2 regions of the Ruminococcus sp. HUN007 genome follow, and region 1 is predicted to be linked to the other one. Evidence: predicted binding sites of a transcription regulator. Region 1 holds the regulator's gene; the other holds the start of a gene.
The links. Region 1 encodes NrdR, which represses ribonucleotide reductase genes. Its sites were predicted from a motif close to CACNANATNTNGTG; they were not measured.

Region 1 (5,465 bases):
TTTCAGGTGTGCTGAACTTTTCAATCATAGCCTTTGCCTTTACCTTGTTGATTGTCTTGCCGTCAGCTTCAAACTTCTGGTCTGCTGGCATTTCAACGTAGCCAAGGATGAAGATAAGAGTCTTGCTTTCGCCAGGAGCGAGAGTGATCTCCTTGTAGTGTGAAGCGATTGGTGACCAGCCGTCAGCGAATGAATCTGTAGCCTTGCCTGCCATAACTGCTTCAGGATTGTTAAATCCGTTGTAGAGACCGATGAATGAGTCACGGTCTGTATCGTAACCGTCAATGCTGTCATTTACTGAGTAGAAAGCATAGTGGTCACGTCTGTCTCTGTATTCTGTCTTGTGGTAGATAACTGAGCCGTCTACTTCAACACGGCCTGTTGAGAAGTTTCTCTGGAAGTTTGTGCAGTCGTCCTGAGCATCCCATAAGCACCATTCAGCAAATGAGAAGAGCTTGAATGACTTTGCAGCAGAGCCTTCGTTTGTGAGAACTACCTGCTGAACTTCACCGTCGTAGTTCTGTGGTACGAAGAAAGTAACTTCAGCCTTAAGGTCATTCTTCTTACCTGTGATAACAGTGTAGCCCATACCGTGACGGCATTCATATGAATCGAGTTCTGTCTTTACAGGTGACCAGCCAGGATTCCATACTGTACCGTTGTCGTTGATATAGAAATAACGTCCGCCCATGTCGATCGGGACATTGTTGTAACGGTATCTTGTTATTCTTCTGAGACGGGCATCCTTGTAGAAGCTGTAGCCGCCTGCAGTATTTGAGATCAGTGAGAAGAATCCCTGTGTTCCGAGGTAGTTGATCCACGGATAAGGTGTTCTTGGAGAATTGATAACGTATTCTCTTTTTGCGTCATCGAAAAATCCGAATTTCATAAGAAAACTCCTTTTTTATTATATTTTATTTCATTTTGTGTTTTGTGAAACTTATCAAAACGGTTAAAGTGATTATATCATATTTTCTATTGTTTTTCAAGTGATTTAATAAAATATAGTGCAAGTCGGATATTTTAAGACCTGCACTATATGAATCATTTACAGTTTACGGTAAAACCTTATCAGAGAGCAACAAAGAAATGCTGTGAACACTCGAATGTCTGGCCCTTGATTATCTCTCTGTAACCGCTTACGGAAGGTGAGAGTGAAAGGTTCGGAGCGTTGATCATTGCTGTCATCGGTTCCGGACAGAAGTAGCCGTTGAAGCCCTGGTCGTTCCAGATGATCCAGAAGCGGTATTCTTCGGAAACTTCGTAGCAGATCTTAATGCCGCTTGCACGGTCCTCGGCGATGATGCCGCTGAACGGCTTTCCGTCAAGCTCGAGTCTGCCCGCCGCATACATGTCGTTGTCGAGGTTCTGGAGTACCGGCACCTTTGTTCCGTCGACGTATTCCTTATCCCAGTCGGAAAGATCAAGAAGATCTTCTGTAGGAAGGCATCTTTCGTTGAGTTCGCAGCGCATCATGGCCGGCACCTGAAGACGAATGTCGGCAAGCTTTGCACCGTCAACAAACGGAGCCTGCATAGCTGTGTGTGAACCGATGGATATCGGAAGCACCTTTTCAGAGTTGTTTGTAAACTTAATATCCTGCTTAAGTCCGTCAGCTGAAAGAGTGAATGTGTATTCAGCTGTGAAGTCAACCGGGAAGTACTGGTAGAACTCATCGTTTCTGTCGAAAACGAACTTTGTCTTTACCCATGCACTGTTCTCATCAGCACTGTATTCCTCAACGGAGTGTACTCTCTTGTGGAGGAAGCCGTGGATGTGGTTGTTGTAGTGATTCTTTTCATTCACCGGCCAGTGATATTCAGCGTCGGATGTCTTAAGAACACCGTCAGCAAGTCTGTTCGGAAAATAAAGAGTAGGCATTCCCCATACTTCAGGTGAGTTGATTATTGTCTCAGCCGGATTTTCCGCATTGAATCTGAAAAATTCAACTGAATGTTCAGTGTTTCTGAGTCTGATAACATTACAGCCGATCTCGTAAGCGATGAGCGCTGTGTAACCGCCTGCTGTAAGCTCAACACACGGTGTTCCGTTAAAGTTTATAAGTCTTGCTTCGTTCATGACGAACTCCTTTACATTGATATATTATACTGCCATGTGCATCTGTCTGCCGAAGTCTCTGATCAGAAACAGACGACAAAAACAGCCTGGCACAGCCGGCAGTAAAAATTCCCTTTATAACATCAAAACAGGCGGCCTGAGCCGACCGCCTGTTGTTTTCGATTTTAATTGTATGATATCAAATCACTTGAATGCGCTGATCTCGAAACCGAATGGCATTTTTCTCATCTTGCCGTTTACAGCATCAACGATCTTGAGGACACAAAGAACAACAAGCGCAAGTGTAACAAGTGATAAAACAAGACCTAAGATACCACCGAGAATCGGGATCTTAGCAACGATTAACTTAAGGATATTTGTTACAATATTAGCTGCTGCAATAGTAAGTGCCTGGTTTGCAACCGTCTTTGCGTAAGCTGAATCCTTGTTTGACATTACCGGAAGGAAAAACAGAATTTCAAAAAAGGAACGCTACAATAGCCATACCTTTCTGCTGTTCCATCTCTGCCGGATCATACTGATCTGTAATGTCTTCCATCTGAAGTGAATTATAAATACCGTCCATACTACGTACCTCCTATATTTTGTTTTACCCAATTATTATTTTTTACGAAATCACCTTTTATCCGGTGTTTCTATATAATAATTTATAGAAATATAATAGCATAAATTTCACAGAAAATCCATAGAAATTTGAATTAATTTTAAATTCATCGAAAAATACAGATTATCGATAATTTTGATGAAATAAATTGTGAAACATTGTCTTTTTGCACCGCTTATTCGGCCGAATCAAATCAAAAGAGACCACTTTTGCGGCAGTAACCTTTTTACTTCGTATCAAGTTCTGAAATTATCTTTATGAAACTTTCCTTGTCGGTAAACTCCTTGTAAACCGATGCAAACCTGATGTAGGCTATTGCGTCAAGGTCCTTCATCTTTTCGAGGACGATGTCGCCTATTTCGGTCGTGGTGATCTGATTCTTCATGTCGTTGGCAAACGATGTCTCTATGTCGCTTACGATCTTTGTGACATCTTCAACGCTTACCGGGCGTTTCTTGATTGCGCTGTAGATGCCCTTGATAAGCTTGTTCTTGTCAAACGGCTCGAAGGATCCGTCCTTCTTTTTAACCATAAGAAGCGGTGTGTCGAGGATCTCATATGTTGTAAACCTTTTTAAACAGCTCGGGCACTCACGTCTTCTTCTTTTTTTCTTTTCAAGTGAACGGGAGTCGAGGACTTTGGTATCCGCGCATCCGCAGTATGGGCATTTCATGGTCTGATTATCTCGCTTTCTATTCGGTTTATGATATTTTCTATGTAACGGCAGCTTTCAACAAGATCGGAAACACTGCCGAAGTTTTTTCTGTAAAGTTCCGTGATAACCGCACCGTCAAATCCTCTGAGATACAGCTCCTTCAGGAGTCCGTATATGTCAAATGAGCCTGATCCGGGAGCAAGACAGTCGGATGCAGAATCGTTGTCGCTCATGTGAACGTGAATTATTTTATTTCCAAGAGTCCTTACTATCTCGAACGGATCCTCCTGTGAACGTACTGCCTGCTTGATATCGAGCACGAACTTCGCGCTGTCGCCAAGCGTTTCAGACATATTTCTCAGAAAATCGAGGCTGTGACTCTGGCACCGGGCTACGTTTTCCTGTGCAACGGTTATGCCGTAAGGCGCTGCTGCAGCGGCAAGCTCGGAAAAGATCTCAAAATAGAAATCCTCATCTACCGCAACTACGTTCATATTTCCGTGAAGAACGAAGATGCGTGCTCCAAGGCGGTTCATAGCTTCGAAATAATATTTATGGTAATCGAGCATATCCTTCACACGGCGGCTGTAACCGGAAAAGAACATCATTGGTTCGATCGGACAGGTATACGGATGATATGCAATGCATTCAGCCCCGCTCTGCGAAAGGATACTTCCAAGTATTTCAGTAAACTCCGGAGCGACTTCACAGTGCGTATTTACAAATATTTCGGTAGTTTTTATACCGTTGTTCACGAGTTCAGCCAGTGCTTCTTCAAGCAGTTCCGGATAAAGGCAGGCAGTTGATGACCCAGCTGTCATTGATGATTCAGGCTCCTTTATTTTGTCTTTTCATATAATTATAACATAAAACCGCCCTGTATGACAAGGCGGTTTTTTTATTTCTCATCCCTCATGTTAAGTACAAACAGGCTTGCTGCCACAGAAACGATGATGTACACCGCGCTCATGCCGAGTGCTCTGGCGGTGTTAAATTCATCCGGGATGCTCTTCATCATGTATGAAACGAGATAGGTATAGGCGACGGCTTCGTGTCTCGGATCAGACATGAAGACTACCGCTTCGCCTACTGCCACCGGAACTGTCGTGAAACCTGTCATGGACGAGATGGCAAATATTACTGACATGACCATTCCCCTTGTAAAGATCGTCATGGTGTTTATGAGCATAAGAAATGCCACCGACATAAAATAAACAAGGATAAACATTTTAATATAAACGGCGTCAAGACCGACAGGTCGTCCTTTTATTACTCCGTAGAAGAGATATGAAAGAGTACATACAAGCAGATATATGACCGTAAAGAACAGTAATGTGACCGCTGTACGTGCAAAGAAGATGGCGCTCTTTCTTCTAACGGACGGAATTATATTCTTGATAAATCCGTTGGCATGGTCGGCCGAGAACAATGCGGAAAGATATATCGCGCAGACTGCACACGGCAAACCCTGAGAGAGAACGTGCAGTGCTGCAGATGAAACTGTAATCGTATTATTTTCAATAAACATACTGAGTATCGGTATCTTCTGCTCGATTGCGGGGAGGAACACGCACAGGCAGCAAAGGAACAGAGATATCACAAGTCCGACCGAACGTGACATCCTGTACAGATACATTTTAATTAATCCCGTCATCTGTCTTCACCCCGTTTTCATCCATAATATCAATATAAACCGATTCAAGATCGGAACCGGTTCGTTTCGATCCGATAAGTCCCGCGCTTTCAGCCACGCATTTATTTATCGCGATGACCTCGTCCTCGGTTTCCGCTCCGAACACCTGTATTGTCCGGTCACCGGCCGTCTTTATTTCATTGCTGAAGGATTTCCTTAACGCTTCGGCTGCCTTTTCTGCATCCGGTGTGGTTATTTCGAGACAGGCACCGAGTCTGAGGAGCTCCTCGTCCACCTCTCTGATGAGCTTTCCGTTATTGATTATACCGACCGTATCGGCCACCTTGTCAAGCTCGCTTAATATGTGGCTCGATATCATGATAGTCACTTTTTTCTCGTCACGGAGCTTTGTAAAAAGATTACGCATCTGCAGTATTCCCTGCGGATCGAGTCCGTTTATCGGTTCGTCGAGTATGAGAAACTCAGGGTCTCCG
Region 2 (5,465 bases), 1.0 Mb from region 1:
CCTTGACTTTGCTGACGTTTCAACGATCATGAAGGGTGCAGGCTATGCTCACATGGCTATCGGCCACGGTGAAGGCAAGGACAAGGCAACAGATGCTGCAAAGGCAGTTATCTCAAGCCCGCTTCTTGAAACATCAATTTCAGGCGCTAACAGACTTCTCATCAACATCGTAATGTCAGAAGATGTTCTTGCAGAAGACGTTGATACAGCTACAAAGATGATCACAGATACTGCAGCTGATGATGTTGAATTCATTTTTGGTACAGCATTCAAGGAAGACATGCAGGACGAAATGACCATCACAGTAATTGCTGCAGGATTCGGTGAACCAAAGAGCGTTATAAACGCAAGAGCTGACAAGCCGGTACAGGCAGCACCGGTCGCTGAGGAAGTTCCTCCTGTTATTCCGCAGCCAGTCAAGCCGGCTCCGAAGGCTTCTTCAGATGAAGATGACCTTGATGCTATCTTTAAGATACTTGACAATAAAAAATAATCATTACTGATATCATTACTCCGACGCACGATTGTATAATCGTGCGTTTTGCATTATTTGGAAAGTGTTTTTTGTGTAAAATAAACTATAATGATTAATAAAGCTTGGGAATAATTAGTAGTTGTAAAATCACCGTATTATATGGTATAATATAAATACCAGAATCAGATTTTAAAACAGACACTGACAGTAAATTGATATGTCCCGGATGTATCATAAAAACTTATCAGTAAATTAAGAATTGTGTGTTCAGATAACTATCTGGTATGTCTTATTTCAGGAGGAAAAGAATTATGGACGAAAAGAACGAATTAGGGATTTTAAGAGAAACGAGCGGTCTTCAGAAGGGTTATGTAAAAGACGACGTTGATAAATATACAAACCAGCTTACAGCAGAAATAAAAGGACTTAACGAAAAGGTAAAGACTCTTGAGTCACAGCTTGAAGAGGCTAACGATAAATTAAGAGATGCTGAAGAAGCACTTTCCGCAGCCAAGAGCAGCGGCGGTTCATCATCAGGAAGCGGCCGTGAAGCCGAACTTGAAGCTGAAGTAAAAACACTTACCAACAAGCTCAATTCAACAACAATCACACTTAGAAAACTCGAAGAAGCTCTTCAGTCAGAAAAGAAAGCACGTCAGAGTGAAAAGATGCTTTACGATGCTGAAAGAGGTTCCGAAGGACGTCCTGCGATCAGTGCCGATGCAGTTAAGGCAGCTGTTTCTGACAACAGCGCTGAAGTTGCTGAACTCAATACAAAGCTTTCAGAAAAGGATAAAGAGATCGAAGAACTCAAGGAAAGCCTTGCAAAGAAAGAAAAGGAGATCGCAGATCTTGATGACAAGCTCAAGAATGCAAAATCAGCTCCTGCAGCAGAACCTGAGTTCAAGAGCTCATTTGATATCGGAAATGTATTCATTGAAGCTCAGAACACTGCAAAGAAGATCACAGTAGAAGCTCAGACAGCTGCTGACAAGCTCGCTGAAGAAGCAAGAGAAACAGCTGACAAGACAATAAAGGAAGCCAAGGAAAAGGCTGAAGCTGCTGAAAAGGAAGCTAAGGAAAAGAGCGAAAAAATGATCGCTGACGCAGACAAAAAAGCTAAGGAACTCGTTGAGAAAGCTGAAAAGGATGCTGAAGAGATCGGCGTAAATGCAAGCAGTAAGGCTTCAGGACTTGACAAGATCTCTGAAGAGATCAGATCTTCATTCAAGAATGATCTTGACAAGCTCAAGGAAAACCTTAAAAACATTACAGATGCTATCAGCAAGGCTGAAGAGAACCTCAGCAAGACAGTCGGCGAGGCTGACAAAAAAATCACTGATTACAGCAAGACAATGTTTGACAAGAAGTCACTTGACGAGTATATCAAGAGCAATCCTGCTCCGAAGATCATAGTAAGGGAACAGAGCGGTAACGGCAAGTCTCAGGAAAAGCCGGCAACCGGCGGCAACAACTGGGCTATGGATGACCTTGAGGCTCTTACAAAACAGGTAGAGTCAGCCAACAGCGGCAAGAAGGAAAACAACGGCCAGAAGAATGAATCAGGAAACGGATCTTCACTCGGAAGCAATGCTGAAAAGTGGAAGAGCGATCTTGCAGCACTTGCAAAGGCTGCCGAAGTAGAAGGAATCTGATCATCTTTTAAGGGATTGTAATGAATGCAATTTTCTTATAAGTGTTCAATATAATTCCACGTCATAATCACTAAAAAAGACATTAAAATTTTATATTTCCAAAAAATCATAGCCTGTCAGAATGACAGGCTATGATTTTTATGTGTATAGGGTTCTGCCTTCTATTTTCTTCCGACCAAAAGTGACATATACTGCATTCAAATGGAACATAATGGCCTTGACAAAACTCTTAAGATATTGTATGATAGTAATCGCATGGTCAAGGCGTACACTATATCTTGTACCCACTGACCAATTACGACACTATATATTGAGGAGCAGTGCAGTTTATGAAGGTTCAGAAAAGAGACGGAAGAGTTACTGACTACGACCAGGGCAAGATCGTAAGGGCGATTAAAAAAGCAAATGCTGAAGTTCCTGAGCGTGAAAAGATCGGCAGCAATTCCATCGAAGACATTGTAAAGTACATTGAAAAGTTTGCAGAAAAAACTATTCTGAACGTTGAGAACATTCAGGATATGATCGAGTGCGAACTTGTACGTCAGGGAAAGTACACTCTTGCAAAAAAATATATCATATACCGTTACCAGAGAGCTCTTCTGAGAAAAGCCAATACAACTGATGAGTCTATCCTCAAGCTTATCAAGAACGAAAACAAGGAGCTTGCAGAGGAAAACTCCAACAAGAATACTATTCTTGCTTCCACACAGCGTGACTATATCGCCGGTGAAGTTTCACGCGATCTCACCAGAAGAATGCTTCTTCCGGAAAGCGTTTCCATGGCACATGACCAGGGCATCCTCCATTTCCATGATGCCGACTACTTCATTCAGCCGATTTTCAACTGCTGTCTTATTAACATCGGCGACATGCTCGACAACGGCACAGTCATGAACGGAAAGATGATCGAATCACCGAAGAGCTTTCAGGTTGCCTGTACAGTAATGACACAGATCATTTCCGCTGTTGCAAGTAACCAGTACGGCGGTCAGTCCGTTGACATGATCCATCTCGGAAAATACCTCAGAAAGAGCAGAGACAAATATCTCCGTGACATGCTGAATGAATTTAAGGACACTCTCGATGAGGAAACCATAAAGAAAGTCGTTGACTTAAGACTCCGCGACGAACTCAAGTCCGGTGTTCAGACTATCCAGTACCAGATCAACACTCTCATGACTACAAACGGACAGGCTCCGTTTGTAACACTTTTCCTTCACGTTGACGAGAACGATGAATACGCAGATGAAAATGCAATGATCATCGAGGAGATCCTCCGCCAGAGATACGAGGGCATCAAGAATGAAGCGGGCGTAAATGCTACACCTGCATTCCCGAAACTTATCTACGTTCTCGACGAGAACAACTGCTTCAAGGGCGGAAAGTATGATTATCTCACTGAACTCGCTGTAAAATGTTCAGCAAAGAGAATGTACCCTGACTACATTTCAGCAAAGAAGATGCGTGAAAACTATCAGGGCAACGTATTCAGCTGCATGGGATGCCGCAGCTTCCTTTCACCGTGGAAGGATGAAAACGGAAACTACAAGTTCGAGGGACGCTTCAACCAGGGTGTTGTAAGTATCAACCTTCCGCAGATCGGTATCGTTTCAGGCGGTAACGAAGAAGAATTCTGGAAGATCTTCGACGAAAGACTTGAACTCTGCTATGAAGCACTCATGTGCAGACACAAGGCACTTGAAGGTACACTTTCAGACGTAAGCCCTATCCACTGGCAGTACGGCGCTATCGCAAGACTGAAGAAGGGCGAAAAGATCGACAAGCTTCTTCACGGCGGCTACTCAACGATGTCACTCGGATACATCGGACTTTATGAGCTTACTAAGTTAATGAAGGGTGTAAGCCACACTGATCCTGCCGGCACGGAATTCGCTCTCCGTGTAATGCACCACATGAAGGAAACAACAGACCGCTGGAAGGAAAAGACCGGCATCGGCTTTGCTCTCTACGGCACACCGGCTGAAAGCCTGTGCTACCGTTTTGCCAAGATCGACAGACAGCGTTTCGGTGTAATAAAGGACGTTACCGACAAGGGCTACTACACAAACTCATATCACGTTGATGTTCGTGAAAAGATAGATGCCTTTGACAAATTCACATTTGAGAGTCAGTTCCAGAACATATCCACAGGCGGATGTATCTCATATGTTGAAATACCGAACATAACAGGAAACCTTGATGCTCTCAGGGATCTTGTTAAGTTTATCTACGACAACATCCAGTACGCTGAGTTCAATACCAAGTCAGATTTCTGCCACGTTTGCGGATATGACGGTGAGATCATCGTAAACGATGAGAACCAGTGGGAATGTCCTCAGTGTCACAACAAGGATCACGCACTGATGACAGTTACAAGAAGAACCTGCGGATATCTTGGTGAAAACTTCTGGAACCAGGGCAAGACAAAAGAGATCAAGGAAAGAGTGCTGCATCTGTAATGAATTACGCGATGCTGAAGAAAAGGGACGTTGCCGACGGCATCGGCGTCCGCGTATCACTTTTCGTGAGCGGATGTACCCATCACTGTAAAGGCTGCTTCAATGAAGAGACCTGGGACTTTAACTTCGGTTCACCTTTTGATGAAGCCGTCGAAAGAGAGATAACCGAAGCACTTGCCCCTGATTACATAAGAGGGCTTACAGTCCTCGGCGGTGAGCCTATGGAAAAAGTCAATCAGAGAGCGCTTCTCCCTTTTATAAAAAAGGTCAGAGAGACTTATCCTGAAAAGGACATCTGGTTTTACTCAGGCTATACCTTTGACACGGAACTCACAGGTGAGGGCAGGGCAGTATGCGAAGTTACCGCAGAGCTGCTTTCGTACATCGACGTCCTTGTGGACGGTGAGTTCATCGAGGAACAGAAAAACCTGAGACTGCGGTTCCGCGGTTCGGAAAACCAGAGAATAATCGATGTAAAAGCTTCGCTTTCATCGGGAAAAACAGTTCTTTATGAACTTCCGGAATAAAAAACAAGCCTGCGTACAGTATATGCTGCGCAGGCTTTTTCTTGTCACAGTGAAAAAAATATTGTCGAACAAACTAAAAGTCAAAATTCACGTAAAATAAGGGGAACACTGATCAGGTCATGATCCCGCAGGCTTATCAGACGACCGCTGCAAATGATCCGGATTTTCTGTCAAAGAAAAATACACTGTCAGAAAGAGTATCCTCCGGACCGAAGATCCTGTTTGTCTCAGTTACATTGCGTTTTATGCTTGCAGGATCTATTGAGCCCTTTTTGTGGATCATCGCTTCATGTATGCTGGTAAATGCAACATAGAAGCTGTCATCAAACATTTCCGCCAGTTTTTCCTT

Region 2: the regulator NrdR is predicted to act here: its motif matches at 2,400-2,413, upstream of nrdD (anaerobic ribonucleoside-triphosphate reductase).

The regions. Positions count from the first base shown of each region.
Region 1 covers NZ_JOOA01000002.1:2,274,086-2,279,550, reverse strand. Annotated here, with positions in the region: gene CC97_RS14220 (glycosyl transferase) at 1-889, opposite strand, end outside; gene CC97_RS14215 (aldose 1-epimerase) at 1,072-2,079, opposite strand; gene CC97_RS14210 (hypothetical protein) at 2,263-2,514, opposite strand; gene nrdR (transcriptional regulator NrdR) at 2,910-3,356, opposite strand; gene CC97_RS14200 (sugar phosphate isomerase/epimerase) at 3,353-4,159, opposite strand; gene CC97_RS14195 (hypothetical protein) at 4,237-4,992, opposite strand; gene CC97_RS14190 (ATP-binding cassette domain-containing protein) at 4,976-5,465, opposite strand, start outside.
Region 2 covers NZ_JOOA01000002.1:1,252,281-1,257,745, reverse strand. Annotated here, with positions in the region: gene ftsZ (cell division protein FtsZ) at 1-493, shown strand, start outside; gene CC97_RS09575 (hypothetical protein) at 787-2,130, shown strand; gene nrdD (anaerobic ribonucleoside-triphosphate reductase) at 2,460-4,589, shown strand; gene nrdG (anaerobic ribonucleoside-triphosphate reductase activating protein) at 4,589-5,116, shown strand; gene CC97_RS09560 (DUF5688 family protein) at 5,253-5,465, opposite strand, start outside.